DNA from 3 places in the Alsobacter sp. P4_H11 genome. Region 2 is predicted to be linked to each of the others. Evidence: predicted binding sites of a transcription regulator. Region 2 holds the regulator's gene; each other region holds the start of a gene.
The links. The regulator LexA, encoded in region 2, represses DNA repair genes until DNA is damaged. The targets are predictions, from matches to a motif close to TGTTCNNNNTGTGTTCNG.
Positions count from the first base shown of each region.

Region 1: the regulator LexA is predicted to act here: its motif matches at 6,217-6,234, upstream of uvrA (excinuclease ABC subunit UvrA).
Region 3: the regulator LexA is predicted to act here: its motif matches at 7,704-7,721, upstream of AC1DSZ_RS03610 (DNA recombination protein RmuC).

Region 1 covers NZ_JBFUKI010000001.1:575,751-585,211, reverse strand. Annotated here, with positions in the region: gene AC1DSZ_RS02655 (phytoene/squalene synthase family protein) at 1-705, shown strand, start outside; gene trmFO (methylenetetrahydrofolate--tRNA-(uracil(54)-C(5))-methyltransferase (FADH(2)-oxidizing) TrmFO) at 725-2,152, opposite strand; gene AC1DSZ_RS02645 (DUF1127 domain-containing protein) at 2,342-2,503, opposite strand; gene uvrA (excinuclease ABC subunit UvrA) at 3,079-6,021, opposite strand; gene ssb (single-stranded DNA-binding protein) at 6,385-6,915, shown strand; gene AC1DSZ_RS02630 (DUF2189 domain-containing protein) at 7,356-8,183, shown strand; gene AC1DSZ_RS02625 (M20 family metallopeptidase) at 8,268-9,389, shown strand; gene AC1DSZ_RS02620 (MarC family protein) at 9,441-9,461, opposite strand, start outside.
Region 2 covers NZ_JBFUKI010000005.1:355,781-365,241, reverse strand. Annotated here, with positions in the region: gene gltX (glutamate--tRNA ligase) at 1-1,182, opposite strand, end outside; gene AC1DSZ_RS11300 (ComEC/Rec2 family competence protein) at 1,310-3,679, shown strand; gene lexA (transcriptional repressor LexA) at 3,762-4,463, opposite strand; gene AC1DSZ_RS11290 (molybdopterin molybdotransferase MoeA) at 4,603-5,820, opposite strand; gene moaC (cyclic pyranopterin monophosphate synthase MoaC) at 5,823-6,320, opposite strand; gene trpC (indole-3-glycerol phosphate synthase TrpC) at 6,317-7,159, opposite strand; gene trpD (anthranilate phosphoribosyltransferase) at 7,165-8,178, opposite strand; gene AC1DSZ_RS11270 (anthranilate synthase component II) at 8,198-8,809, opposite strand; gene glmS (glutamine--fructose-6-phosphate transaminase (isomerizing)) at 9,121-9,461, shown strand, end outside.
Region 3 covers NZ_JBFUKI010000002.1:27,267-36,727, forward strand. Annotated here, with positions in the region: gene AC1DSZ_RS03565 (DUF423 domain-containing protein) at 1-239, shown strand, start outside; gene argB (acetylglutamate kinase) at 311-1,201, shown strand; gene AC1DSZ_RS03575 (pyrimidine 5'-nucleotidase) at 1,604-2,350, shown strand; gene dapD (2,3,4,5-tetrahydropyridine-2,6-dicarboxylate N-succinyltransferase) at 2,416-3,258, shown strand; gene dapE (succinyl-diaminopimelate desuccinylase) at 3,555-4,721, shown strand; gene AC1DSZ_RS03590 (hypothetical protein) at 4,845-5,429, shown strand; gene truA (tRNA pseudouridine(38-40) synthase TruA) at 5,426-6,163, opposite strand; gene fmt (methionyl-tRNA formyltransferase) at 6,163-7,095, opposite strand; gene def (peptide deformylase) at 7,124-7,642, opposite strand; gene AC1DSZ_RS03610 (DNA recombination protein RmuC) at 7,755-8,936, shown strand; gene recR (recombination mediator RecR) at 9,261-9,461, opposite strand, start outside.

The DNA.
Region 1 (9,461 bases), on a different contig from region 2:
CGCGTCCGCGATGTCGTGTCGGAGCCCCTGCCGGGCGAGATGCGGCTGCAGTTCTGGCGCGACCTGATCGAGGGCGACAGCCTGGCGAGCAGCGGCCACCCCGTCGCACAGGCGCTCGGGGCCGCGATCACCCGCTATGCGCTGCCCCGCAAGGCCTTGCTGGACCTGATCGAGGCCCGCACCTTCGACCTTTACGACGACCCCATGCCGTCCGTGGCCGACCTGGAAGGCTATTGCGGCGAGACTTCCTCCGCCCTGATCCGGCTCGCCAGCATCATCCTGGCCGAGGGGCGCGACCCCGGCGGCGCCGACGCCGTCGGGCATGGCGGCGTCGCCTATGCGCTGACCGGCATCCTGCGCGCGTTGCCCTGGGCGACAGGACGGGGCCAGGTGTTCCTGCCCGTGGACGTCATGAACCGGCACGGCCTCTCGCGCGAGGCGCTGCTCGCCCGGCAGGTCGGCGAGCCGCTGCGCGCTGTGCTGGCCGACCTGCGCGCGCTGGCGCGCCGGCATCTGGAGGCCGCGCGCGCGGCGTCGCCCGGGGCGAGTCCGGCCGTGCGCCTCGCCATGCTGCCGGTCACGCTCGTGGAACCGTATCTGGCCGAGCTGGAGCGCGCCGCCGCCGATCCGTTCAGGACGCCGGCGGAGATTTCTCCGTTGCGCCGCATCTGGACGCTCTGGCGCGCATCGCGCCAGGCCCGCTGAGCGGGACGCCGCCGCCGACCTATTCGGCCGCGACTCGACCCTGCTCCTGCGCGCTGGCCCAAATCTCCATCACGCCCCGCGCCCGGTCGGTGATCGCCATCTTGCGCGCCACGGACTTGGCCGGACCGCGGAGCCGCTTGCCGTCCTCGCTCTTGGGCGCTTCGGCCAGCGGCGGGAAGAGGCCGAAATTGACGTTCATCGGCTGGAACGAGCGCGGCCCCTCGTCGATGGTCGCGATGTGGCCGCCCGTGATGTGGTTCAGCAGGGCCCCCATCGCGGTTTCGGGCGGAGGCGGCGCGAGCTCGGCGCCGAGGCGCTCGGCGGCGGCGAGCCGGCCGGCGAGCAGGCCCATGGCGGCGCTTTCCACATAGCCCTCGCAGCCCGTGATCTGCCCGGCGAAGCGCAGGCGCGGCATGGCCTTGAGGCGCAGCGTCCTGTCGAGCACCTGCGGCGAGTTCAGGTAGGTGTTGCGATGCAGGCCGCCGAGGCGGGCGAACTCGGCAATTTCGAGCCCCGGGATCGTGCGAAACAGCGCGACTTGGGCCGCATGCTTCAGCTTCGTCTGGAAGCCCACCATGTTGTAGAGCGTGCCCAGCGCGTTGTCCTGGCGCAGCTGCACCACCGCATAGGCCTTTGCGTCCGCGCCTTCCTTGTGCGGATTGGTGAGGCCGAACGGCTTCATCGGCCCATGCCGGAGCGTCTCGGCGCCGCGCTCGGCCATCACCTCGATCGGCAGGCACCCGTCGAAGTAGGGGGTGTTGCTCTCCCACTCCTTGAACGAGGTCTTTTCGCCCGAGACCAGCCCTTCCACGAAGGCCGCGTACTGGTCGCGCGTCATCGGGCAATTGATGTAGTCGGCGCCGGTGCCGCCCGGGCCAGCCTTGTCGTAGCGCGACTGGAACCACGCCACGTCCATGTCGATGCTGTCGCGGTGCACGATGGGGGCGATCGCGTCGAAGAAGGCCAGCGCGCTCTCTCCCGTAAGCTGCAGGATGGCTTCGGCCAGGGCCGGCGAGGTGAGGGGGCCGGTGGCGATGATCACCGAATCCCAGTCGGCCGGCGGCAGGCCGGCGACTTCGGCGCGCTCGATGGTGATCAGCGGATGCGCCTCGAGCGCTGCGGTGACGGCGGCCGCAAAGCCGTCGCGGTCGACCGCGAGCGCGCCGCCGGCCGGCACCTGGTTGGCGTCGCCGCAGCGCATGATCACCGAGTCGAGCCGGCGCATCTCGGCATGGAGCAGGCCGACCGCGTTGGTGCGGGCGTCGTCCGACCGGAACGAGTTGGAGCACACGAGCTCGGCCAGGCTGTCGGTCTTGTGAGCGTCGGTGCCGCGCACGGGCCGCATCTCGTGCAGCACAACGGGCACGCCCGCGCTGGCGATTTGCCAGGCGGCTTCAGAACCGGCGAGGCCGCCGCCGACGATGTGAATGGGGGAGAGCTTGCTCATGCGGCGGAACCTAGGGGCCGCGTCCCGGCGGCGCAATGGGCGCGGGGGCCTGAAACGCAAAACGCCCGCCGGGAGGGGCGGGCGCTGCGCTCAGGAGGGAGGCCGGGGAGGGGATCGGCCAGGCTCCGAGACGGTGTTGGCAGGTTCTTCGGCGAAACGCAGTACTGGTCGCCGATCCTGCGCAGAGCGTTACGCCTTGACGGCGTGCTTCTTGGCGATGAAGCGGATGTCGCCGCGCGAAATGCCGAGATCGCTCAGGTCGCGATCGGTCAGCTGCGACAGCTCGCGGACGGTGTTGCGATAGCGAGCCCAGTTGCGGAGACGCTTGGAAATGGTGTTGACGGTCAGCATGGCTTTGTTCCTGTGCAGTGCGGTAAGGCGCGGAGCTGTCAGGAGAAAGTAGCGGTCCCGGCGGCTCGTCGCGTCAGCGATTTGCTGCACCGCATATACGTCCGGCCGCCATGCTCCGCCATGGGGGCTGCAACATGCCCGACCCTCTGTCAACGCATGGCAATGAGAGGAATCGTTAAGAGATGCGCGACTGGCGCATGGCATAAAAGTGGCGCTCAAGCCGGGTATTTGGGCGCTTGTTGGTGAAATATTGCGCTGTTGGGGCGAATCTCGCCTTCGACGTGCAGGCACAGTTGCGCGGTGCGGTGCAACACGGTGAATAAAGGCTTGCCCTAACGCCTGCATCGCCAGCCCCGGCCGGCTGACGCATGGCCGCGAAGATCCGGGCATGATGAAGAAAGTGTTGCACGCCCGCGGGCCCCGGGGGCGGCGCTACGGACCGCGAGCCTTCAGGCTCGCTTGGGTGCGGCGGAAGGCGAGCCCAAGGAATGGAGATCCGGGCGAGCCTAAAGGCTCGCGGTCCGGGAGGCTCGCGGTCCGGGGGGCGAGCCTGAAGGCTCGCTGCCCAAAAGCGCCTACTCGGCCGCCTGCTTGGCGGCCTTCAACGGCCTGCGGGCCAGTACTTCCTTCAGGAAGCGTCCGGTGTGGCTGGCCGCGACCTTTACGACGTCCTCGGGCCGGCCCTGCGCGACGATCACGCCGCCTCCGTCGCCGCCTTCGGGACCGAGGTCAATCACCCAGTCGGCAGTCTTGATGACCTCGAGATTGTGCTCGATCACCACCACGCTGTTGCCCTGGTCGACGAGCTCGTGCAGCACCTCGAGCAGCTTGGCGACGTCGTGGAAATGCAGCCCGGTCGTGGGCTCGTCCAGGATGTAGAGCGTGCGGCCCGTGGAGCGGCGCGACAGCTCCTTGGAGAGCTTGACGCGCTGGGCTTCGCCGCCGGACAGCGTGGTGGCCTGCTGGCCGACCTTGACGTAGTCGAGCCCGACGCGGGTGAGCGTCTCCATCTTCTCGCGAATCGAGGGCACCGCCTTGAACAGCTCGCCGGCCTCCTCGACGGTCATGTCGAGCACGTCGGCGATGGACTTCTCGCGGTACTTAACCTCCAGCGTCTCGCGGTCGTAGCGCTTGCCCTTGCAGACGTCGCAGGTGACGTAGACGTCCGGCAGGAAGTGCATCTCGATCTTGATGACGCCGTCGCCCTGGCAGGCCTCGCAGCGGCCGCCCTTGACGTTGAACGAGAAGCGGCCCGGCATGTAGCCGCGCGCCTTGGCCTCCGGCAGCGCCGCGAACCACTCGCGGATCGGAGTGAACGCGCCCGTATAGGTCGCCGGGTTCGACCGCGGCGTGCGCCCGATGGGCGATTGGTCGATGTCGATCACCTTGTCGAGGTGCTCCAGCCCCTCGATGGTGTCGAACGGCGCGGGATGCTCCAGCGCGCCGTTGAGGCGCCGGGCCACGGCCTTGTAGAGCGTGTCGATGACGAGGGTGGACTTGCCGCCGCCGGACACGCCCGTCACGCAGGTGAAGGTGCCGAGCGGGATCTCGGCGGTGACGTCCTTCAAATTGTTGCCGCGCGCGCCCGTGATCTTGAGCATGCGGCCCTTCTGGGGCTTGCGGCGCTTGGGCGGCACCGGCACGGCCATCTCGCCCTTCAGGTACTTGCCGGTGAGCGAGTTCTTGTCCGCCAGCACGTCGGCGGGCGTGCCCTGGCTGACGATGCGGCCGCCATGGATGCCCGCGCCGGGCCCGACATCGACCACGTAGTCGGCCTGCAGGATGGCGTCCTCGTCGTGCTCCACCACGATTACGCTGTTGCCGAGGTCGCGCAGGCGCTTCAGCGTCTGCAGCAGACGCTCGTTGTCTCGCTGGTGCAGGCCGATGGAGGGCTCGTCCAGCACGTAGAGCACGCCGGTCAGCCCCGAGCCGATCTGCGACGCCAGCCGAATGCGCTGGCTCTCGCCGCCGGACAGCGTGCCGGAGGCGCGCGCGAGCGTCAGGTATTCAAGGCCGACGTCGAGCAGAAAGGTGAGCCGCTCGCGGATCTCCTTCAGGATGCGGCCGGCGATCTCGGTCTGCTTCTCGTTCAGGGTCTCGGGCAGCGCCCCGAACCACGCATGCGCGTCGCGCACGGAGAGCTGCGACACCTGCGCGATGTGCTGGCCGGAAAGCTTCACGGCCAGGGCCTCGGGCTTCAGCCGGTAGCCATTGCAGGCCGCGCAGGGCGTCTCGGACATGTAGCGCGAGATCTCGTCCCGGGCCCAGTCGCTCTCGGTCTCCTTGTAGCGGCGCTCCATGTTGCGGACGACGCCCTCGAAGGGCTTGCGCACCTCATAGGCGCGCAGGCCGTCGTCATAGGCGAAGCGCACGCTCTCGGAGCCGGTGCCATAAAGGATCGCGTTCTTGGCCTTCTCGGGCAGGTCCCGCCACTTCGTGGCGAGCTTGAAGCCGTAGTGATCGGCCATGGAGGCCAGCGTCTGGCCGTAATAGGGCGAGGTCGACTTGGCCCAGGGCGCAATGGCGCCGCCGCGCAGCGTCAGCGTCTCGTCGGGCACGATCAGCATGGGATCGACCGCCATCTCGTGGCCGATGCCGTCGCAGGTCGGGCAGGCCCCGAACGGATTGTTGAACGAGAACAGCCGCGGCTCGATCTCCGGGATCGTGAAGCCCGAAACCGGGCAGGCGAACTTGGACGAGAAGATGATGCGGCGCGCCTCGCCCTTGTCGTCCTTCTCGTCCGCGAACTCCATCACGGCGATGCCGTCGGCCAGCTCTAGCGCGGTCTCGAAGCTCTCGGCCAGGCGCGACGCGATGTCGGGGCGCACCACGAGGCGGTCCACCACCACGTCGATGTCGTGCTTGAACTTCTTGTCGAGCGCCGGCGCCTCGCCGATCTCGTGAAACTCGCCGTCGATCTTCACGCGCTGGAAGCCGCGCTTCAGGTACTCGGCCAATTCCTTGCGGTATTCGCCCTTGCGGCCGCGCACCACGGGCGCGAGCAGATAAAGGCGGGTCTTCTCAGGCAACGCCAGGACGCGGTCGACCATCTGCGACACGGTCTGGCTCTCGATCGGCAGGCCGGTCGCGGGCGAGATCGGCACGCCCACCCGAGCCCAGAGCAGGCGCATGTAGTCGTAGATCTCCGTGACGGTGCCGACCGTTGAGCGCGGATTCTTGGAGGTCGTCTTCTGCTCGATCGAGATCGCCGGCGAGAGCCCGTCGATCTGGTCGACGTCGGGCTTTTGCATCATCTCAAGGAACTGGCGCGCATAGGCCGAGAGGCTCTCGACATAGCGGCGCTGGCCCTCGGCGTAGATCGTGTCGAAGGCGAGCGACGACTTGCCGGAGCCGGACAGGCCCGTGAACACCACCAGCCGGTCGCGCGGGATCGTCAGGTCGACGTTCTTCAGATTGTGCTCGCGGGCGCCCCGGATCGCGATCACGCGCGAGTCCGCCTTGCGCGGGCCGCCCTGGCGCTCCTTGGCAGAGTTGAAGAAGTCGTCGATCGCGGCCATGCCGATTACCCTGCACACGAAAATCGATGCGCGCCGCCCGGGCCGTGGCCCGACGCCAACCGCGATCGCTGAAGGACTGAACGCCACATGTAGGGCGGCTCACGCTCGAACGACAGGGTCCGGAGAAACCCCGAGGGACCAATCTCCAACAACGCGTCAGCCGCGCCGCCCTTGAACCGTTAACGCAGACCTGCTAGGAACACAACAAGAACAAACGATGCGTGCGGCCGAATGCGCCAAGTTCTCGAGGCTCGGATGTGGATAACCGGGCCAAGGCGGGACCGGCCGGGCCGGATGGTTTAAGGTCGCGCCCAATCGGCGGGCGCGGAAGCTCGTACGCCCATTCTAGCGCAGGAGGCCCTCATGGCGGGCAGCGTCAATAAAGTGATCCTGGTCGGCAATCTGGGCCGTGACCCGGAAGTGCGTCGGCTTGGCTCGGGAGAGCCGGTCGTCAATTTCAGCGTCGCCACCTCGGAGACCTGGCGCGACAAGGCCAGCGGCGAGCGCAAGGAGCGCACCGAGTGGCACAATGTGGTGATCTTCAACGAGAACCTCGCCAAGATCGCCGAACAATACCTGAAGAAGGGCTCCAAGGTTTACCTCGAAGGCCAGCTCCAGAACCGCAAGTTCACGGACAAGACCGGGGCTGAACGCAGCACGACCGAAGTGGTGCTGCAGCGCTTCCGCGGCGAACTCACCCTGCTCGATGGCCGCGGCCAGGGCGGCGGCGCGGGCGCGGGCGAAGAAGACGGCGGCTATGGCGGCTCCTCCTCGGGCGGCTATGGCGGCGGCAGCCGCGGCGGCGACTTCGGACGTTCCTCGCCGATGGAGCGGCGGCCGGCCCCGGCCGGCGGCGGACGCTCGGCGGACCTTGACGACGACATCCCGTTCTAAGGGGTGGGGCGACGCGCCCCATCTCTGAGAACCGGGCCGAGGATCATCCAGCCACCCTCGATACCCTCATCCTGAGGCGCAGGCCGTTTTCGGCCTGCGTCTCGGAGGACGAGGGCTCCCAGCTTGCGCAACGGTTTCGGCTTCCTCGACTCCCTTTTCCTTTGAGACCCATCGCCAAGGGGTGACGCTCCTCAGGATGAGGGGCGTCGAGCGAACAAGTCACCAGACTCCGAGGCTGGGGGAACCGTTGGCCGTCATGTCAGCCCGGGACTGGCTCGCGTCGCTTCCGGGATGCCGGCTCCTCTCTGCTAAAGAAGAGCGCCGTCCGGCTTGATCCCATCAGGCCTAGCCGACATGCTGCCGAAACGGCGCGCGCGTTCCCCCGACGCACGCCGGATGCAAAGCGAGGCCTGCACGCATAGGCCCGGGAGGGGGACGTCATGACGGATGCTGCTGAGGCGACTGGCCTGGATGCGGCCGAGTGCGAGCCCTCCCAGGCTCCGCGCGCCGAACCCAAGGTGCGGACCATTCGCTTCTCCGACATCGGCGAGGCATTGGCCGACGGCATTCGCGATTTCCAGGCCGCGCCGCTGTACGGGCTCTTCTTCGGCGGGATCTATGCGGTGGGCGGCGTCGTGCTCGTACTGGCGGCCACGTCCTGGGGGATGGGCTACCTCGTCTATCCGCTCGCGGCCGGCTTCGCGCTGATCGGGCCCTTCGTGGCCGTCGGGCTTTATGAGGTGTCGCGCCGCCGCGAGGCAGGCCTGCCGCTAGGCTGGGGCGGGGTGCTCGGCGTCGTGTTCGCGCAGAGCCGGCGCGAACTGGGGTGGATGGCCTTCGTGACGCTCTTCGTATTCCTGCTGTGGATGTATCAGATCCGGCTGCTCATCGCGCTGTTCTTCGGCTTTCAGTCCTTCGCGATGACGGACTTTCTCCATGTGCTGCTGACGACGCCCGAAGGGTGGCTGTTCCTCGCCATCGGGCACGCCGATGGGGCCGTGCTGTCGCTTGTCCTGTTTTCGCTGACGGTGGTGTCGTTCCCGCTGCTGCTGGACCGGGACGTCGACTTCATCACCGCGATGATCACCAGCGTCCGATCCGTCACCCGGAGCCCGGGCCCGATGCTGGCCTGGGCCGCGATGGTGGTCGGGCTCCTGATCGTCGCGTCGGCGCCGATGTTTCTCGGGCTCTTCGTGGTTCTGCCGGTTCTCGGCCACACGACATGGCGGCTTTATCGCCGGCTGGTCGAGCCCGCAGAGGCCGGCTGAACGCCCATGGCTGGCCATCCCGGCGAGAGATGTTTTAAACAGGGCTCAGAGAAGACGCGCCAAAACGCCCTGGAGGCCTCCCTGATGAGCTCTTTCGACCTCGACGCCATGCTCGCCGGTATCTCGCGCTGGGTCGCGATCGAGAGTCCCACCAGCGACGCGGCCGGCGTCAACCGGATGATCGACACCGTCGCGCAGGACGTCGAGGGGCTGCCGATCGCGATCGAGCGCATTCCCGGCAAGGAGGGTCTCGGCGACAGCATCGTGTTGCGGGCTGGCCCGCAGACAGATCGCGCCGGCATCCTGGTGATGTCGCATGTCGACACCGTCCACCCGCTCGGCACGCTCGCCAAGGACCTACCGATCCGCCGCGAGGGCGACAAGCTCTTCGGCCCCGGCATCTACGACATGAAGGGCGGCGCCTATCTGGCGCTCGAGGCCTTCAAGCGCGCGGCTTCGGCCGGGGCGGCCCAGCCACTCACCTTTCTGTTCACGCCAGACGAGGAGATCGGCTCGCCCACCACGCGCGGCCTGATCGAGGAGCTCGGACGGAAGGCTTCCGCCGTGCTGGTGACAGAGCCGGCCCGCGACAACGGCAAGATCGTTACCGCTCGCAAGGGCGTAGGGCGGTTCGACGTTCATGTGGAAGGCCGGCCCGCCCATTCCGGCTCGCGCCATCCCGATGGCCGCAGCGCCATCCGGGAGGCGGCGCGCCAGATTCTCGCAATCGAGGCCATGACGGATTACGCCCGCGGCGTCACCACCACGGTGGGGATGATGGCCGGCGGCACCGCCGCCAACGTGATTCCCCAGCACGCGCGGTTCTCTGTCGACCTGCGGGTGGTCGAGCCGGCGGATGGCGAGGAGTTCAAGGCGCGGATACTGGGGCTCGCGCCGCATGATCCTGATTGCCGGATCACCGTCGTGGGAGACATGAACCGGCCGCCCTACAAAAAGACCGCCGAAGTCGACAGCCTGTACCAGAAGGCGAGGGCGCTGGCGGCCGAGATCGGAATCGACCTGCAGGACGTGCCGCAGACCGGGGGCGGCAGCGACGGCAACTTCACGGCTGCGCTCGGCGTGCCCACGCTGGACGGCCTCGGCATCGACGGCGACGGCGCGCATACGCTGCACGAGCACGCGCTGGTGTCCTCGGTCGTGCCCCGGGCGCAATTGATGGAACGCCTGCTGACGCGGCTGGCGTAGGCGGCCCGGAGGCCACCGAAAGGCCCACCGCGGCTTCACGCCGCCGCGGCCTCAGGCCGCCGAGATCGCCTT
Region 2 (9,461 bases):
GCCATCGGCCAGCAGCTGCTCGGCCTTCGGCTCGAGGTTCAACGGCCGGCTCGCATAGAGGTAGTAGGCGCTGTCGATCAGCTCGATCAGGGTCTTCGCCCGCTCCTTGAGGCCCGGCATCGCGGCCACGAACTTGGCGCGCAAGGCGGGATCGAGCTTCGTCGGCGCGCCGCGCGCGGGGCCGACCTCCGGCAGGATGACCTCGATGGCGGCGACCAGCTCCTCGTCCGAGCTCGCCCGCATGTAGTGGCCGTTAAGGTGCTCCAGCTTGGCGAAATCGAAGCGCGCCGGGGACCGGCCGACGCCCGACAGGTCGAACGCCGCGATCATCTCCTCGGTGGAGAAGAATTCCTGGTCGCCATGGCTCCAGCCGAGGCGCACGAGATAGTTGCGCAGGGCGGCCGGCAGGTAGCCGAGCGCCCGGTAGGCGTCGACGCCGAGCGCGCCGTGCCGCTTGGAGAGCTTGGCGCCGTCCGCGCCGTGGATCAGCGGGATATGCGCCATCACGGGCACGTCCCAGCCGCAGGCCTGGTAGATCTGCGTCTGCCGCGCCGCGTTGGTGAGATGATCGTCGCCGCGGATCACGTGCGTGACCGCCATGTCGTGGTCGTCCACCACCACGGCGAGCATGTAGGTGGGGTTGCCGTCCGAGCGCAGCAGCACGAGGTCGTCGAGATCCTTGTTCTGCCAGGTGACGCGGCCCTGGACCTGGTCCTCCACCACGGTCTCGCCCTCGGTAGGCGCCTTCAGGCGGATCACCGGCTTCACGCCGGCCGGGGCCTCGCTGGGGTCGCGGTCGCGCCAGCGGCCGTCATAGCGCATGGGCCGGCCCTCGGCGCGCGCGGCCTCGCGCATCTGCTCGAGCTCCTGCTGGCTGGCGTAGCAGTGGTAGGCCTTGCCCTCGGCCAGCAGCTTCTCGGCCACCTCGCGATGGCGCGCCGCGCGGGCGAACTGGTGCACGACGTCGCCGTCCCACGTGATGCCGAGCCATTGCAGCCCGTCGATGATCGCCGCGATGGCGGGCTCGGTGGAGCGCTCCCGGTCGGTGTCCTCGATGCGCAGCAGCATCTTGCCGCCCAGGCGCTTGGCGTAGAGCCAGTTGAAAAGGGCGGTGCGGCCGCCGCCGATATGCAGGAAGCCGGTCGGCGAGGGGGCGAAGCGGGTCACGACGGGTGCGGACATCGGGCGGAGCGTCTCTAAAAAAAGAGGATGGCGGACGATGCAACTGCCCGTCGCTGGTCCGCAAGAGGCGGTGCTGTAGCATCAATGTCCGGCGAGGTTAAGGGCGCCGCGCGCGGGGCTTGCGGGCATGGGGGAGGGCGGCTGGCCATCGGGCCGGGGCAGGGCTGCCGCGCAGGCGCTGCGCGGCGGGCGGCTGTCCGGCGTCGGCGGCGGCTGGGCCGCCTGGGGCGAGGCCGTCGCGGGCGGCCTCGCGCATATCCGCGGGTTGTTCGAGCAGGAGATCGAGGAGCGGCGGCTCTTCCTGTGGCTGCCCGTCGCGGTCGGCCTCGGCGTGCTGCTGTACTTCTCGGCCGACCAGGAGCCGTCGCTCTGGGCGCCGGGAGTCACGGCAGCGATCGCGGCCGGCGCCGCGATGGCGCTGCGGCTTCGCTCGCGCGCCGGTTCCGGCGTCGCGATCGCGCTGCTGGCCGTGGCGGCGGGCTTTTTCGCCGCGACGCTGCGCACGCGCCTGATGGCCGCGCCCGTGCTCGACCGGGTCCGCGTCGGAAAGCTCACGGGCGTCGTCGAGGGCATGGACACCCGCATCGCCGGCGGCAGGCTGATGATCCGCGTCATCGCCATGGAAGGCGTGGAGCCCGCCGCGCTGCCCTACCGCGTGCGGGTGACGACCCCGAACCACCCGACCGTGAAGCCCGGCGAAACGATCCGCGCCACCGCCCGGCTCCTGCCGCCGCCCGAGCCGTCGCGCCCTGGCGGCTACAATTTCGCCCGCGACGCTTTTTTCGGCGCGATCGGGGCGGTGGGTTCGCTGGCCGGCAAGATCGAGCTCGACCCGGCGCCGGCGGCCCTTCCGCTTGACCTGCGTGTCTTCGCGGCCATCGACCGCGCCCGCAACGACATGACCGAGCGCATCGCCCGCAGCATCGGCGGGGCGGCGGGCGGCGTCGCGGCCGCACTGGTGACGGGCAAGCGCGGGCTCATCCCGGAGGCCGTCAACGACGATCTGCGCGCCGCCGGCATCTACCACGTGGTGTCAATCTCGGGGCTTCATCTGGTGCTGGCCGCCGGCATGGTGTTCTGGCTGGTGCGCGCCGCCCTGGCGCTCTCGCCGGGGCTGGCCTTGCGCCGCCCGATCAAGAAATGGGCCGCGCTCTGCGCCATGCTGGCCGGCGCCGGCTACACGGTGTTCGCGGGCGGCGACGTCGCCACCGTGCGCTCGCTCGTGATGACGCTGGTGCTGCTGGGCGCCATCCTGGTGGACCGGCCGGCGCTCTCCATGCGCAATCTTGCCCTTGCGGCGCTGCTGCTCCTGCTGATCGAGCCCGAGAGCGCGCTGGCGCCCGGCTTCCAGATGTCATTCGCGGCCGTGGCGGCGCTGATCGCCGTTTTCGAGCGGCCGGGCGGGGCCGGCTCGGATCCCGAGGCCGGGACCTTTGTCGGGCTGGGTCTCGCCCCACCGCCCGCCAAGGCGCCCGCGAAGGGCTGGCCGGCGAGAATCCTGGACGGCTTGCGCCACCATGCGGTCGGCACCGTGCTGTCCACCCTCGTCGCTGAGGCCGCCACGGGCGCCTATGGGCTCTACCATTTCCAGCGCTACACGCCCTTCGGGCTGGTCGGCAACGCCCTGACGCTGCCGCTGGTGTCGCTGGTGGTGATGCCGGCCGCGCTGCTGGGCGCGATCGCCTACCCGTTCGGGCTCGATGGGCCGATCTGGCAGATCATGGGCCTCGGCGTGGAGGGCATGCTGCGCATTTCCGCGAGGGTGCGCGCCTGGCCGGGCTCCACCCAGGCCATCCCCGCCTTCGGCATGGCGGCGGTGCTCTGCCTGACGATGGCGCTGCTGTGGCTGACGCTATGGCGCACCGCCCTGCGCTGGGCCAGCGTTCCGCTGGCGCTGCTCGGGGCCGGGCTGGCCGCCTCCGCGCAGGCGCCCGACATCGTGATGGCGCGCGATGGCCGCGCCCTGGCGGTGCGCGGCCCGGACGGGCGCCTCGTGCTGGTCGGCCGGCAGGCCGGCGCCTTCGTGACCGAGCAGTGGCTGCGCGCCGACGGAGACGTGCGAAACGCCGGCGACGCCACGCTGGGCGCGGGCGCGCGTTGCGACCCGCTCGGCTGCGTAGTGCGCCTGCCGGACGGGCGCGCGGTGTCGCAAGTGCTGGTCGCCGGGGCTTTCGAGGAGGACTGCCGCCGCGCGGCCGTGATCGTGACGCCGCTGCAGGCGCCGCCCTGGTGCGACAAGCCGCTCGTGATGGACCGCACCCGCCTCTCGGTCGCCGGCGCCACGGCGCTCACCGCAACGGCGGACGGCTTCATGGCGGCGAGCGAACGCACGGCGTTGCGGGACCGGCCGTGGCTGCCGCACCCTCCGGTCAGGAAGCCGGCTGAACCCACGGCAGCGGCGGCGAAAGCTGCACGCTCAGCGCCCGCGACGCCCGGCGGCGGAGCCGCTCCAGCCGTCGACGATCCTGACGATCCCGGCCCGCCGGCGGAGCCGTGAGCCAGACCGCGCTTGACCGGCGCTCACCGTGTAAGGCTCCCGCCAGTCGGCCTGGCGCGCTGCCGAGGCCGGGCGTCGCGCCTCAGTATTTCCGGACGAGGCTCACAAGCTTGCCCTGGATCTGCACCCGGTCGGGGCCGAGCACCCGCGTCTCGTAGGCCGGGTTGGCGGCCTCCAGCGCAATGGACGATCCCTTGCGCCGAAGCCGCTTCAAGGTGGCTTCCTCGTCGTCGATCAGCGCCACGATGATGTCGCCGCTGTTGGCGTTGTCCTGCTTGCGGATCACCACGGTGTCGCCGTCCAGGATGCCGGCGTCCACCATCGAGTCGCCGCGCACCTCGAGGGCGTAGTGCTCGCCCGTGGACAGGAGGTCCGGCGGGAGGCTGATCGTGTGGCTGCGCGACTGGATGGCCGAGATCGGCGTGCCGGCCGCGATGCGTCCCATCACAGGCACCGCCACGTTCTGGTTCGCCTCTTCGCCCAGCGGCGACTTCGGGCGCACCTTGCCGAGATTGCCCTCGATCACGCTCGGGCTGAACCGTCCGCGCGGCGCTGCGCCGGGCAGGGACTGCTCGGGCATGCGCAGCACCTCGAGGGCGCGCGCCCGGTTGGGCAGGCGGCGAATGAAGCCACGCTCCTCCAGCGCCATGATGAGCCGGTGGATGCCAGACTTGGAGCGCAGCTCCAGCGCTTCCTTCATCTCGTCGAAGGAGGGCGGCACCCCGTCCTCCCGCAGGCGGTCATGAATGAAGCGCAGAAGTTCATGCTGCTTTCGCGTCAACATCGCCCGATCCCGCCCTGATGGACCATCGGGCGCCTGCGCCCGACTCAGTCAAAACAAATCACGAACAAACCATACATGTTCATTCTGTGTTCCGCAATCGTGCTGGTTCAAAAGTTGCAATTTCGCCAACCCGAGTCGATCAGAAGCGGATCACGCGGCAAGGCTCGCCGGCCTTTGCGGCGGGGGCGTGCGGCGCGCGCAGCACCAGCCCGTCAGCCTGCGCGAGGATGCGCAGCATGGACGAGTCCTGGACGGCGGCCGGATAGGCCACCGGGCGTCCATCGGGGCCGGGCTCGAACCTGGCGCGCAGGTAGTCCTGGCGACCGTCATTGGCCGGCACGTCGACGCCCAGCAGCCCGGGCTCGGTCGGGTCATCGCCCGCTTGCGGGTCGCCCTGCAGGGCGCGCAACAGCGGAACCAGGAACAGGCGCCCGCACAGGATGGAGGCGACGGGGTTTCCCGGCAGGCCGAGAATGCGCATCGCGCCCATCTGGCCGAAGATCAGCGGCTTGCCCGGCCGCATCGCGATGCGCCAGAAACCAAGCTGCATGCCGCGCTGGGTGAGGGCGGACTGGACGAGATCGTGGTCGCCGACCGATGCGCCGCCCAGCGTGACGAGCACGTCCGCGCCTTGCGCGAGCGCGGTCTCGATCGCGCCTTCCAGCGCCGCGAAGCTGTCGCCCGCGATGCCGAGATCGATGGGCTCGCCGCCGGCCCGGCGGGCGATCGCCGCGAGCGCGTAGGAGTTGGACGTCACGATCTGGTCCGGGCGCGCGGCTGCGCCGGGGCGCACGAGTTCGTCGCCCGTGGCCAGGATGGCGACGCGTGGTTTTCGGCGAACGGAGAGGCGCGGCAGGCCCATGGCGGCCGCCAGCGCCACGGTGCGCGGGTTCAGCCTGTGCCCGGCGGCGAGAAGCTCTTCGCCGGCGCTGAAATCGAGCCCGGCCGGCCGCACGAAGGCGCCCGCCTGCACGGCCTCGCGCACCGTCACGGCGTCGCGGTCGGCCGTCGCGTTCTCCTGGATCAGGATCGCGTCCGCGCCCTCCGGCACCGGCGCGCCCGTGAAGATGCGGACGGCTTCGCCGGGCCCCACCGCGCCCGGGAAGGCCCGGCCGGCCGGCGCCTTGCCGATCACCCGCAGGGTCGCGCCCACGAAGGCGTCGGCGGCGCGGACCGCGTAGCCGTCCATCGCGGAGGCCGGGAAGGGCGGCTGGGTGCGGGTGGCGGCGAGCGGCGCCGCCAGAGTGCGGTCGAGCGCTTCCGCGATCGCGACCTCTTCGGCCGGCAAAGGCTCGGCGGCCGCGGCCAGCACCCGCCGCAGCGCCTCGTCGACGGCCAGGAGGGGTTCGGCCGCCACGCTCAGCGAGGCCCGGCGGTGGGAGCGTCGGCGCGCCAGGTCCCGGATTTGCCGCCGTCCTTTTCGAGGAGGCGCACGCCCTCGATGCGCATGCCGCGGTCGGCGGCCTTCACCATGTCATAGATGGTGAGGCAGGCGACCGACACGGCCGTGAGCGCCTCCATCTCGACGCCGGTCTGCCCGGACACCTTCACGGTGGCCGAAACGCGGACGCCGGGCAGCGTATCGTCGAGAACGAGCTCCACCGCAACCTTGGAGACCATCAGCGGGTGGCAGAGCGGAATGAGCTCGTGGGTTTTCTTGGCCGCCATGATGCCGGCCACGCGCGCGACGCCGAGCACGTCGCCCTTCTTGGCGTCGCCGGCGCGGATCAGCGCCACGGTTTCGGCCAGCATCACGACACGACCTTCCGCCACCGCGACGCGCGACGTCACGGCCTTCTCGGAGACGTCCACCATGCTGGCCGCGCCGCTGGCGTCGATGTGGGTGAGCTCGCTCATGCGGCGCCGGCCTGCGTGGCGGCCCCGGCTTTTCCGCCCGCGACTTGGTCACCGAACAGCAGCGCGCGCGTGGCCGCGGCCACGTCGGGCTGCCGCATCAGGCTCTCGCCCACCAGATACGTGTCGATGCGCGAGGCCGAGAGCCGCCGCGTGTCCGCATGCGTGAAGATGCCGCTCTCGCCCACAATGATGCGGTCCGCCGGAATATGCGTTGCGAGCTCCTCGCACACCGAAAGGCTCACCTCGAAGGTGCGCAGGTTGCGGTTGTTAACGCCGACCATCCTCGTGCCGAGCGGCAGGGCGCGGTCGAGCTCGGCGCGGTCGTGCACTTCCACCAGCACGTCCATGCCGAGCGCATGCGCGGTGTCGGTCAGGAGGCGCGCATCCGCATCCGAAAGGCTCGCCATGATCACCAGGATGCAATCGGCGCCCCAGGCGCGGGCCTCGAACACCTGGTAGGGCTCGAACAGGAAATCCTTGCGCAGGGCCGGCAGCCCGGAGGCCTCGCGCGCCTGGGCGAGGTATTCGGGCTTGCCCTGAAAGGATGGCTCGTCCGTGAGCACCGAGAGGCAGCTCGCGCCGCCCTCCGCATAGGCCTTGGCCAGCGAGGGCGGATCGAAATCGGCCCGGATGAGCCCCTTGGACGGGCTCGCCTTCTTGATCTCGGCGATCAGGGCCGGGCGGCCCTGCGCGAGATGCGCCTCGATGGCGCGCACGAAGCCGCGGGGAGGGGCCGCCGCAAGGGCGCGGCGCTCGATCTCGGCCGGCGACACGCGGGCCTTGGCGGCCTCGATCTCGCGGCGCTTATAGGCTTCGATCCTGGCGAGAATGTCCGACATGGCGCTCAGGCGTTGGAGGCTGTGACGAGCCGGTCCAGCACGCCCTTCACGGCGCCGCTGTCGATCGCCTGCTGGGCCATGCCGGCGCCCTCGCGCAAGGTATGCGCCTTGCCGGCCACCACGAGCCCGGCGGCGGCGTTCAGCACCGCGATGTCGCGATAGGGCGTCTTCTCGCCGAACACCACTGCGCGCAGCGCGGCGGCGTTGTGGTCGGCCTCGCCGCCTTTCAGGTCCTGCGGGCGCGCGCGCTCCAGCCCGGCTTCCTCGGGCGTGATCACGAAGCGGCGGATCTCGCCATCCTCCAGCGCAACAACGGCGGTTTCGCCCGTGGTGGTGATCTCGTCCAGGCCGTCGCGGCCATACACCACCCAGACGCGCTCGGAGCCGAGCACCTTGAGGGTTTCGGCGATGGGCTGCAGCCAGCTTTCGGAGAACACGCCCAGAACCTGGCGCTTCACGCTCGCCGGGTTGGAGAGCGGGCCCAGGATGTTGAAGATCGTGCGGGTGCCGAGCTCGACGCGCACCGGCGCGACATGGCGCATGGAGGCGTGGTGCGTGGGCGCGAACATGAAGCCGACGCCGGCTTCGGCGATGCAGTGCGTCACCTTCTCGGGCTCGAGGCCGACCTTGACGCCGAGCGCGGCCAGCACGTCCGCCGCGCCCGATTTGGAGGAGGCCGCGCGATTGCCGTGCTTGGCGACCGGCACGCCGCACGCGGCCGTGATCATGGCGGCCAGCGTGGACACGTTGTAGCTGCCGGAGTTGTCGCCGCCGGTGCCGACGATGTCGATGGCGTCGGCCGGCGCCTGCACGCGCAGCATCTTGGCCCGCATGGTCGCGACAGCGCCCGCGATCTCGTCCACGGTCTCGCCGCGTACGCGCAGCGCCATCAGGAACGCGCCGGTCTGCGCCAACGTCGAGCCGCCCGACAGGATCGTGTCGAAGGCGTCCTCGGCCTCCTCGCGCGACAGCGGGCTGCCGGCGGCCACCTTGGCGATGATGGGCTTGAAAGCGTCCATGGCGAGGCTCCGCAGCGGCTCAGGCGACCGCCCGCCCGCGTCTCGTCTTATTCCATTCGGATGCGAGGTCGAGGAAATTCTTGAGGATCAGCAGGCCGTGCTCGGACTGGATGCTCTCGGGGTGAAACTGCACGCCGTGGACGGGCAGGGACTTGTGCGAGAGGCCCATCACGAGCCCGTCCTCGCTCTCCGCCGTGATCGCGAGGTCGGCCGGAAAGCCGTCCCGCTCCACCACGAGCGAGTGGTAGCGCGTCGCCCGGAACGGCCCGTTGATGCCGCGAAACACCGTCTGGCCGCCATGGTGGATGGTCGACACCTTGCCGTGCATCGGCAGCGGCGCGCGCACCACGCGCCCGCCGAAGGCTTGGCCCATGGCCTGCAGCCCGAGGCAAACGCCGAAGATCGGGACCTCGCCGGCCGCCTTGTCGATCACGTCGAGGATGATGCCGGACTCGCCCGGCGTGCCGGGCCCTGGCGACAGCACGATCACGTCGGGGCCGCCGGCCAGCACCTCGCGCGTCGTCACCTGGTCGTTGCGCACCACGGTCACGCTGGCCCCGAGCCTGCCGAGGTCGTGGTAGAGGTTCCAGGTGAAGCTGTCGTAGTTGTCGATCAGGGTGACGGCGGTCATGCGGGCGGGTCCGGCTGCGCGTTTCTTTTGCGGCGCTCAGGATGAGGCGTCAAGGCGGGGCGGCTTTACCCTTCTCCCCGGCACGAGGAGAAGGTGGCCCGAAGGGCCGGATGAGGGTTCTCGCGTCCGATCCCGGCATCCCCCTCATCCGACCTCGCTGCGCTCGGCCACCTCCTCCCCGTTCCGGGGAGAAGGGCTCGTCGCCGCCCATGCAGACGGTTCCGTTACCAAGTGTCACCCAAAGTGATTTTGCGCGACGCGGGCCGAGAGCTTAAGCCTCGGCGCAGGGTCAACGGGCATGGAGCAGCCATATGTGCGGCATCGTCGGAATTCTGGGAACAACGCCGGTCGCCTCCATGATCGTGGACGGGCTGAAGCGCCTGGAATACCGGGGATATGACTCCGCCGGCGTCGCCACGCTGGAGCACGGCCATCTCGAGCGCCGCCGCGCCGAGGGCAAGCTGCGCAACCTGGAAGCGCGCCTGCGCGAGCAGCCGCTGGACGGGCTCATCGGCATCGGCCACACGCGCTGGGCCACGCATGGCAAGCCCACGGAGCGCAACGCCCATCCCCACGCCACCAACAAGCTCGCGGTGGTGCACAACGGCATAATCGAGAATTTCCGCGAGCTGCGCGCCGAGCTCGAGGCCGA
Region 3 (9,461 bases), on a different contig from region 2:
ACGCCCCGGCCCTGCTCGGCGTCGCGCTCGCGGCGGATCTCACCACCCTACCCCGCCGCCCGACGCTGGCGGCCGGCGCGTTGCTGGCCTTCGGCGTCACGTTGTTTTCCGGCGCCCTGGCGCTTGGGGCGCTCGCCGAGTGGCGCCCTATCCCGATGGCGGCCCCGACCGGCGGTTTTCTTCTGATGGGCGGCTGGCTGCTGCTGGCCGGGAGCGCGGTTTTCGCCCGGGCGCGCTAAAGCGGTTTCCACTTCGGCCCCGGGTGCTCTAGAAGGCTGCCGCAGAGACCGCAGCAGAGCGAGCGCCGCCGATGCCCGACAGCAACGATCCCCACCAGCAGGCCGAAATCCTCGTCCAGGCGCTGCCGCACATGCTGCGCTACGACGAGGCCACCGTGGTGGTGAAGTATGGCGGCCACGCCATGGGCGACGAGCAGGTGGCGCGCGACTTCGCGCGCGACATGATCCTGCTGGAGCAATCGGGCGTGAATCCCGTGGTGGTGCACGGCGGCGGCCCGCAGATCGGCGCCATGCTGAGCCGGCTCGGCATCAAGAGCGAGTTCGCGGCGGGCCTGCGCGTCACCGACAAGGCCACCGTAGAGGTGGTCGAGATGGTTCTGGCCGGCCTCATCAACAAGCAGATCGTCGGCTTCATCAACAACGAGGGCGGCCGCGCCATCGGGTTGTGCGGCAAGGACGGCAACATGGTGACGGCCCGCAAGGTCACCCGCACGGTGATCGATCCGGAAAGCAACATCGAGAGAGTGGTCGACCTCGGCTTCGTGGGCGAGCCCGAGAAGGTCGACAAGACCGTGCTCGAGGCGCTGCTCGGCCGAGAGCTGATCCCCGTGCTGGCGCCGGTGGCCAACAGCGCCGAGGGCCAGACCTACAACGTCAACGCCGACACCTTCGCGGGCGCCATCGCGGGCGCGCTGGGGGCCAAGCGCCTGCTGCTGCTCACCGACGTGCCGGGCGTGCTCGACAAGAACAAGAACCTCATCAAGGAGCTCACCGTCGACCAGTGCCGCGCGCTGATCGCGGACGGCACCATCACGGGCGGCATGATCCCCAAGGTCGAGACCTGCATCTACGCGCTGGAGCAGGGCGTGGAAGGCGTCGTGATCCTGGACGGCAAGGTCCCGCACGCCGTGCTGCTGGAGCTGCTGACGGATTTGGGCGCCGGGACGTTGATCACGCGGTGAGGCGGTGGCGGCTGCCGGCCGTTTTCGCTTCTGCGATGCCGAATGATCGGCCGCACTCTCTCCGTCATCCCCGGCGGCGCGCGGCGCCGGGAAGGGGATCCAAGGAGTGAGCGCGGCGGCCCTGGATCCCCTTCCCGGCCTGCTCCGCAGGCCGCCGGGGATGACGGCCGGGTGGGGGAACGGTCGTGACATCCTCGCCGTCATTGCGAGCGACAGCGAAGCAATCCAGCTTATTGCCGGGCCTTTAGGCTGGATTGCTTCGCTGTCGCTCGCAATGACGGCGAGGCGTTGGGACGGCGTGGCTGAAGTAAGCACCCTCCCCAATCCCTTAACCTCTCCGGTCGACACTGATCCTCTTTCGCCACAATCTCGACGTTGTGCGATGTGAGGCTCCGTCGTCCAATGACACGTCACGTTCCCCCGCCGCCCGCTTCGGCGACACCGGGTTTCGACCATGTCGAGACCTGGATCTTCGATCTCGACAACACGCTCTATCCGGCGCACGCGCAGTTGTGGCCGCAGGTGGACCAGCGGATCACGCTGTTTCTGGCAGACATGTTCGGCATCGACGGCATTTCGGCCCGGGCCCTGCAGAAATATTATTACGGGCGCTACGGCACGACCCTGAAGGGCCTGATGGACGAGCATGCCATCGAGCCGGCAGATTTCCTCGATTTCGCGCACCAGATCGACCTGTCGCTGCTGGACCCCGATCCGGCGCTGGGCGCCGCCATCGAGAAGCTGCCCGGCCGCAAGCTGATCCTCACCAACGGCTCGCGCCAGCACGCCGAGAACGTGGCCGGCAAGCTGGGCATCCGCGACCATTTCGAGGAGATCTTCGACATCGTGGCGGCGGACTTCGTGCCCAAGCCCGAGGCGCGGACCTATGAGAAATTCCTCAACCTTCACGGCGTCGACCCACGCAAATCGGCGATGTTCGAGGATCTGGCCAAGAACCTCGTGGTTCCGGCCGCGCTCGGCATGACGACCGTGCTGGTGCTGCCCAAGACCTTCGACCTCTACCGCGAGGCGGAGGAACAGGAGGCCGTGGTGGCCCCCTATATCCACCACTCCACGGTGGACCTCGCCGACTTCCTGCGCACGAACACGCCCCTTCGCGAGATCGAGGCGGTCGCCGGCGCAGCGTGACGGATGACAGCGGCGGCGCGCGTTGCTAAGCACGCGCGACCTTTCGCCAACTCCGGACGCCCGCCATGTCGCACGCCCACCTCGCCGCCACCCTCGACGCCGCCTGGGAGAACCGGGCCGAGCTCGGAACCAGCACCAAGGGTGAGGTGCGGGACGCCGTGAACGAGGCGCTCGCCCTGCTGGACAGCGGCAAGGCCCGGGTCGCCGAAAAGGGCGCGGACGGCTGGACCGTGAACCAGTGGTTGAAAAAGGCCGTGCTGCTCTCGTTCCGCCTCAACGACAACGCCATCATCAAGGGCGGCCCCGGCGCGGCGACCTGGTGGGACAAGGTGCCCTCCAAGTTCGATGGCTGGGACGCGGCCGCCTTCCAGTCCGCCGGCTTCCGGGCCGTGCCCAACTGCACGGTGCGCAGCGGCGCCTATGTGGCGCCCGGCGTGGTGCTGATGCCGTCCTTCGTGAACATCGGCGCCTATGTGGACAGCGGCACGATGGTGGACACCTGGGCCACCGTGGGCTCCTGCGCGCAGATCGGCAAGAACGTGCATCTGTCGGGCGGCGTCGGCATCGGCGGCGTGCTGGAGCCGCTGCAGGCCGGCCCCACCATCATCGAGGACAACTGCTTCATCGGCGCGCGCTCCGAGGTGGTGGAAGGCGTCGTGGTGGGCGAAGGCTCGGTGATCTCGATGGGCGTGTTCATCAGCCAGTCCACCAAGATCGTCGACCGCGAGACCGGCCAGGTGCATATCGGCAAGGTGCCGCCCTACTCGGTGGTGGTGTCCGGCAACATGCCCGGCAAGCCGCTGCCCAACGGCGAGCCCGGCCCGTCGCTGTATTGCGCCGTGATCGTCAAGAAGGTCGACGCGCAGACGCGCTCCAAGACCAGCATCAACGAGCTGCTGCGGGATTGAGGGATCGATTCCGGTCAGGGTTCGGGCGCTGCGCCTGCGCTCGGCCTGGCGCGTCCGCATCTGAGAGCCGCGCCAACCACTACCCCCCTCATCCTGAGGAGCATCGCCTCTTGGCGATGCGTCTCGAAGGACGAGGGACTCCAGGGGGCTGGAAGTCTGTGCAAGCTGGACTCCCTCGTCCTTCGAGACGCAGGCCGAAGACGGCCTGCTCCTCAGGATGAGGGTATTGAGAATGTTCGAACGATTTTTTCGGCCAGGCTCTCAGGATGAGGGCGCTGTTGGTTGGGGATGATTCCATGCTCGATCCACACGATCCCGTCGCGCTCACGCAGGCGTTGATCCGTTGTCCGTCGGTGACGCCGCACGAAGCGGGGGCGCTGCAGCTGCTCGCCGACGTGCTCGCCAAGGCCGGGTTCGAGACGCATCTGCTCACCTTCGCCGAGCCCGGCACGCCGGACGTGCAGAACCTCTACGCCCGCATCGGCCGGGAAGCGCCCTGCCTGGTTTTCGCCGGCCACACCGACGTGGTGCCGCCCGGCGACGAGAGCCGCTGGACGCATGCGCCGTTCGGCGGCGAGATCCAGGACGGCGTGCTCTATGGCCGCGGCGCGACCGACATGAAGAGCGGCGTGGCGGCCTCGGTTTCGGCGACGCTGCGCTGGCTGGCGGCCCATGGCGGCCGGCCGCCGCGCGGCTCGGTGGCGTTTCTGCTGACGGGCGACGAGGAAGGCCCCGCCGTGAACGGCACCGTGAAGCTGCTCGAATGGGCGCATGCGCGCGGCGAGCGGTTCGACTTCTGCGTGCTGGGCGAGCCCACCAATCCGGACGCGCTCGGCGACATGATCAAGATCGGCCGCCGCGGCTCGCTCACGGGCGAGATCACGGTGGAGGGCGTGCAAGGCCACGTGGCCTATCCTGACCTGGCCGAGAACCCGATCCGCGGCCTCGTGCGGCTGCTCGACGCCGTGATGGCGAAGCCGCTGGACGCCGGCACGGCGCAGTTCGGGCCGTCCAACCTCGAATTCACCAGCGTGGATGTCGGCAACCCCTCCACCAACGTTATCCCGGCCAGCGCCCGGGCGGTGTTCAACGTCCGCTTCAACGATGTCTGGACGCACGAGACGCTTGCGGACGAGATCCGCCGGCGCCTCGCCGAGGCGGCCGGCAACGCCGTGCGCTACGACGTCGCATTCCGGCCCTCCAACGCGCCCGCGTTCCTGACGCCTCCCGGCGCGTTCGTGTCGCTGGCCGCCGACGCCGTGGAGGCCGTGACGGGCCGCCGTCCGGCGCTGTCCACCACGGGCGGCACATCGGACGCGCGGTTCATCAAGGATTATTGCCCGGTGATCGAATTCGGGCTCGTCGGCAAGACCATGCACAAGGTCGACGAATGCGCCGAGGTCGCCGACATCGAGGCGCTCGCGGGGATCTACGAGGAAATGATCCGCCGGGCTCTCGCCTAGGCGGGGCCTCGGCGGGAGGAACGATCCTCCTCACGTTCCGTTGAATGTGCCGCACGTCACTCGACAAAAGTCGGAGACGGGCGCAGTCTATGTTGCAGTGCAGCAATTCAGCGGGAGCGTCGCATGTTCCTGACCATGGATGAGGTTGGCCGATCGCTGGCCGGATCCGTCAAGTTGTTGAACCGCGACCCGGAGGGCCTCGGCGCCTTCGAGGTGTCCTTCGAGGCGTTTTGGCGATCCTTTGCGGCCATGCTGCTGGTCGCTCCCGCCTTCGTGGTGCTGCTCGCGGATGCGCGCCTGCAGGCCGGCCTGCCGCTCGAGGACGGATTGTTCGAGAGCCCGCTGCTGGTGACCCGGCAGGCGCTGCTGGTGACGGGCTGCTGGCTCGCCTTTCCGATCGCGATGGTGGGATTGGCCCGGCTGCTCGGCGTCGGCCGGCGCTATGCGCGCTACATCATCGCGTATAATTGGTCGGCCGTGGTGGCGACCACCATCATGGCGGCCCCGCATGCGCTGCACGTGGTCGGCTGGGCGACGGCCGGGCTCACCACGCTGTTCCTGCTCGCCTTCGGCATCCTGATCGTCCAGTGCCGCTGGTTCCTGGCCAAGACGGCGCTCGGCGTCTCGGGCGGAGTGGCCGCCGTGGTTGTGCTGGTGGAGCTCTGCGTGAATGGCGCGGTGACGGCCGCGGCCTCTCTGCTGGCCTAGTAGTCGACGCCGATCAGGTAGAGGCCGCAGGACGGCGCCATGGCGCCGCAGCGCGAGCGCTGGCGGGATTCCAGCGCGTCGCGCAGATCGTCCTTGGTCCAGCGACCGGCGCCGACGAGCTGCAGCGAGCCCACCATGGAGCGCACCTGGTGGTGGAGAAACGAGCGGGCCGACGCGAAGACGCGGATCTCGTCGCCGATGCGCTCCACGTCCAGCCGGTCCAGCGTCTTCACCGGGCTGAGCGCCTGGCAATCGGACGAGCGGAACGTCGTGAAATCGTGCCGGCCGACGAGCGCCTGCGCGGCGTCCTGCATGGCGTCCGCGTCGAGCGGCCACTTCACGTGCCAGACCCGGTCGGCGTCGAGAGCCACGGGCGGACGGCGGTTGACGATGCGGTAGAGGTAGCGCCGCCCCCGCGCCGAGGTGCGGGCGTTGAAATGGTCCGCGACCTTCTCGGCCGACAGGATGGCGACCGGCGCGGGGCGGATCTTGGCGTTGATGGCGTCGCGCACGGTGTCGGTCGGCCAGTCGCGGTCGAGATCCACATGCGCCACCTGGTGGGTGGCGTGCACGCCCGCGTCCGTGCGCCCCGCGCCCTGGATGCGGACCTGCTGGCCGGTGAAGCGCGCGATGGCGTCCTCGATGCGGGCCTGGACGCTGTCGCCCACCGCCTGGAACTGCCAGCCCACGAAGGGCGTCCCGTCATACTCGATGACGAGCTTGTAGCGCGGCATCAGCCGAACCTCGCGCCGGCCGGGACCGGGACGCCGCGCAGGAACTCGTCCGCCGCCATGGCCCGGGAGCCGGCCTTCTGCACCTGCAGGAGGCGCACGGCGCCAGCGCCGCACGCGACCGTGAGGGCGTCGTCCAGCACGAGGCCGGGATCGCCGGAGCGGTCCGGGACCATCGCGCTGCGCAGCACCTTGATCCGCTCGGGGCCCCGGCCGAGGTCGATCGTCGCGAAGGCGCCCGGGAAGGGCGAGAGGCCGCGGATGCGGTCGTGCACGGCCTGCGACGGCTGGGTCCAATCGATCCGGGCGTCCTCGTTGGCGATCTTGTGCGCGTAGGTGACGCCCTCGGCCGGCTGGGGCGTGAACTGGAGGCCGCCGCGCGACAGCGCCGCCAGGGCGCGCACCATCAAGTCGGCGCCGAGCGGGGCCAGGCGGTCGTGCAGTTCTCCGGCCGTCATGTCGGGCCCGATGGCGACGCGCTCGGCCATGCCGACCGGGCCGGTGTCGAGCCCCTTTTCCATGCGCATCACGGCGACGCCGGTCTCAGCGTCCCCCGCCATGATGGCGCGCTGGATGGGCGCAGCGCCGCGCCAGCGCGGCAGCAGCGAGGCGTGGAGGTTGAGGCAGCCGAGCTCGGGGGCGGCGAGGATGCTTTCCGGCAGGATCATCCCGTAGGCGACCACCACGGCGACGTCGGCGTCGAGCGAGCGGAACTGCTCGGCCGCCTCCTCGCCGCGCAGGGTCGCGGGGGTGAACACCGGGATGGCGAAGCGGTCCGCCGCCTGATGCACCGGCGAAGGCTTCAGCGCCATGCCGCGGCCGGCCGGCGCCGGGGCGCGGGTGTAGACGGCAATTACCTCGTGGCCCTGGCCGACGATCTCGGTGAGCGTCGGCACGGCGAAATCGGGCGTGCCCATGAAGACGACGCGCAGCATGGCGACCCCGCTTGGTGTGTCGGACCGGTCAGGCCTGCGCGTCGCGCCTGGCCTGCTTGGAAAACTTCTTCAGCACGCGATCGCGCTTCAGCTTGGAGATGTGGTCGATGAAGAGCGTGCCCTCGAGGTGGTCGATCTCGTGCTGCAGGCAGGTGGCCAGCAGCCCGTCGGCCTCGATCTCGCACGCGCCGCCGTCGCGGTCGGTGAACCGCACGCGCACGCGGGCCGGGCGCTCCACTTCCTCGTAGTATTCCGGGATCGACAGGCAGCCTTCCTCGTAGACGGAGCGCTCCTCGGACGACCACACGATCTCGGGATTGATCAGCGCCAGCGGCTCCTTGGGGGCGTCCTGCTTGGCGACGTCGATGGTGACGATGCGCTCGGGCACGCCGATCTGGATCGCCGCCAAGCCGATGCCGGGCGCCTCGTACATGGTCTCGAACATGTCGTCGATCAGCGGCGCGAGATCGCGCACGGGGCGCACCACCGGCGCGGAGACGAGGCGCAGCTTCGGATCGGGAATGACGAGGATGGGTCGGGTCGACATGGCGGGCGCAGCTTTCCGGATGACGCGGTGGAGATAACGACTCGGAAACGCAAAAGCAAACCGTTCCGCCTTCGTTCTCGCGTTGCAGGCGAATCGCGCCTAAGTTCGCGGGATGGACCGGATCATCCTCGTCGTCGGCGGCCACGCGGTGTCGTGGGGCGAAGCCGTGCTTGGCCTGCTGGGCGCGGCCGTGCTGGCGCTGCTGTGGCTCGGCCTGACGGCGCTGGGCGCTGCCCGGCATCGCGCCGAGGAGGCGGCGGCCGCCGCCGAGCGGCAGCGCGAGCTGGACGAGAAGCTCGCCGGGCTGGCGCAGATCCAGTCCGAGATGACGGGCCGGATGCAAACCATCGGCGAGGTGTTCGGCAACCGGCAGGTCGATCTCGTGCGGCTGATCGCCGAGCGCCTGGACAGCCTGCAGAACCGCGTCGGCGACGGGCTCAACGCCAGCCAGAAGCAGACGGCCGAGAACCTGTCGCGGCTCAACGAGCGCCTCGCCGTGATCGACGCGGCGCAAAAGAACCTCACCGACCTCACCGGCGAGGTGCTGAGCCTCAAGGACGTGCTCTCCAACAAGCAGACGCGCGGCGCCTTCGGGCAGGGCCGCATGGAGGCCATTGTGCGCGACGGGCTGCCGCCGGGCGCCTTCGCGTTCCAGGCGACGCTGTCGTCCGGCAAGCGGCCGGACTGCATCATCCGCCTGCCGGGCGACGAGCGGCCGCTGGTGGTGGACGCCAAGTTCCCGTTGGAGGGCTTCACGGCGTTCCGCGAGGCGCAGGGCGACGACGCGCGCCGCATCGCGATGCAGCGGGTGCGCGCCGACGTGGGCGGGCACATCAAGGACGTGGCCGACAAATACCTGATCCCGGGCGAGACGCAGGACATCGCGGTGCTGTTCGTGCCGGCCGAATCGCTGTTCGCCGACCTGCAGGAGCATTTCGAGGACCTTGTGCAGCGCGCCCACCGGGCCCGCGTGCTGATCGTGTCGCCATCCCTGCTCGCCATGGCGATCCAGGTGATGCAGGCCATCGTCCGCGACGCCCGCATGCGCGAGCAGGCGCACCAGATCCAGGCCGAGGTCGCCAAGCTGATCGAGGACGTGCGGCGCCTGCGCGACCGCACCGGCAAGCTGGACCAGCACATGCGGCAGGCCGGCGACGACATCGCCCAGATCGTCACCTCGGCCGACAAGGCCCTGAAGCGCGGCGAGCGGATCGAGGCGATGGAGTTCGAGACGCCGGCCGTGGCGGCCCCGTCCGCCGAGGCCGGGCCGTTGTTCGGCCGCGCGGCGGAGTAAGGGCGGCGGGGTTGGGGGCTCGTCGTCTTCCGGGGGAAAAGGAGTGCGCGGCGGGGACACCTTCGCGGTCACCACTCATGCCGCTGGCTCACCTCTCGCCGTCATCCCCGGCGGCGCGTAGCGCCGGGAAGGGGATCCAGAGGTGAGCGCCTTTGCTCTGGATCCCCTTCCCGCGCCTTCGGCGCGCCGGGGATGACGGCGGGTGAGTTGCAACGGTCGTGACATCCTCGCCGTCATTGCGAGCGACAGCGAAGCAATCCAGCCTAACGCCCGGCCTTTAGACTGGATTGCTTCGCCTTCGGCTCGCAATGACGGCAGGGCGGGCTAGAGCGTCGTGCGCTGCCGAAACGCCGCCGAGAGGGTGCCTTCGTCGAGGTAGTCGAGCTCGCCGCCGACCGGGACGCCGTGGGCGAGGCGCGTGACCTTCACGCCCGTGTGGGATAGCAGGTCGGTGACGTAGTGGGCGGTCGTCTGGCCGTCCACGGTGGCGTTGAGCGCCAGGATGACCTCCTCCACGCCGCCCTC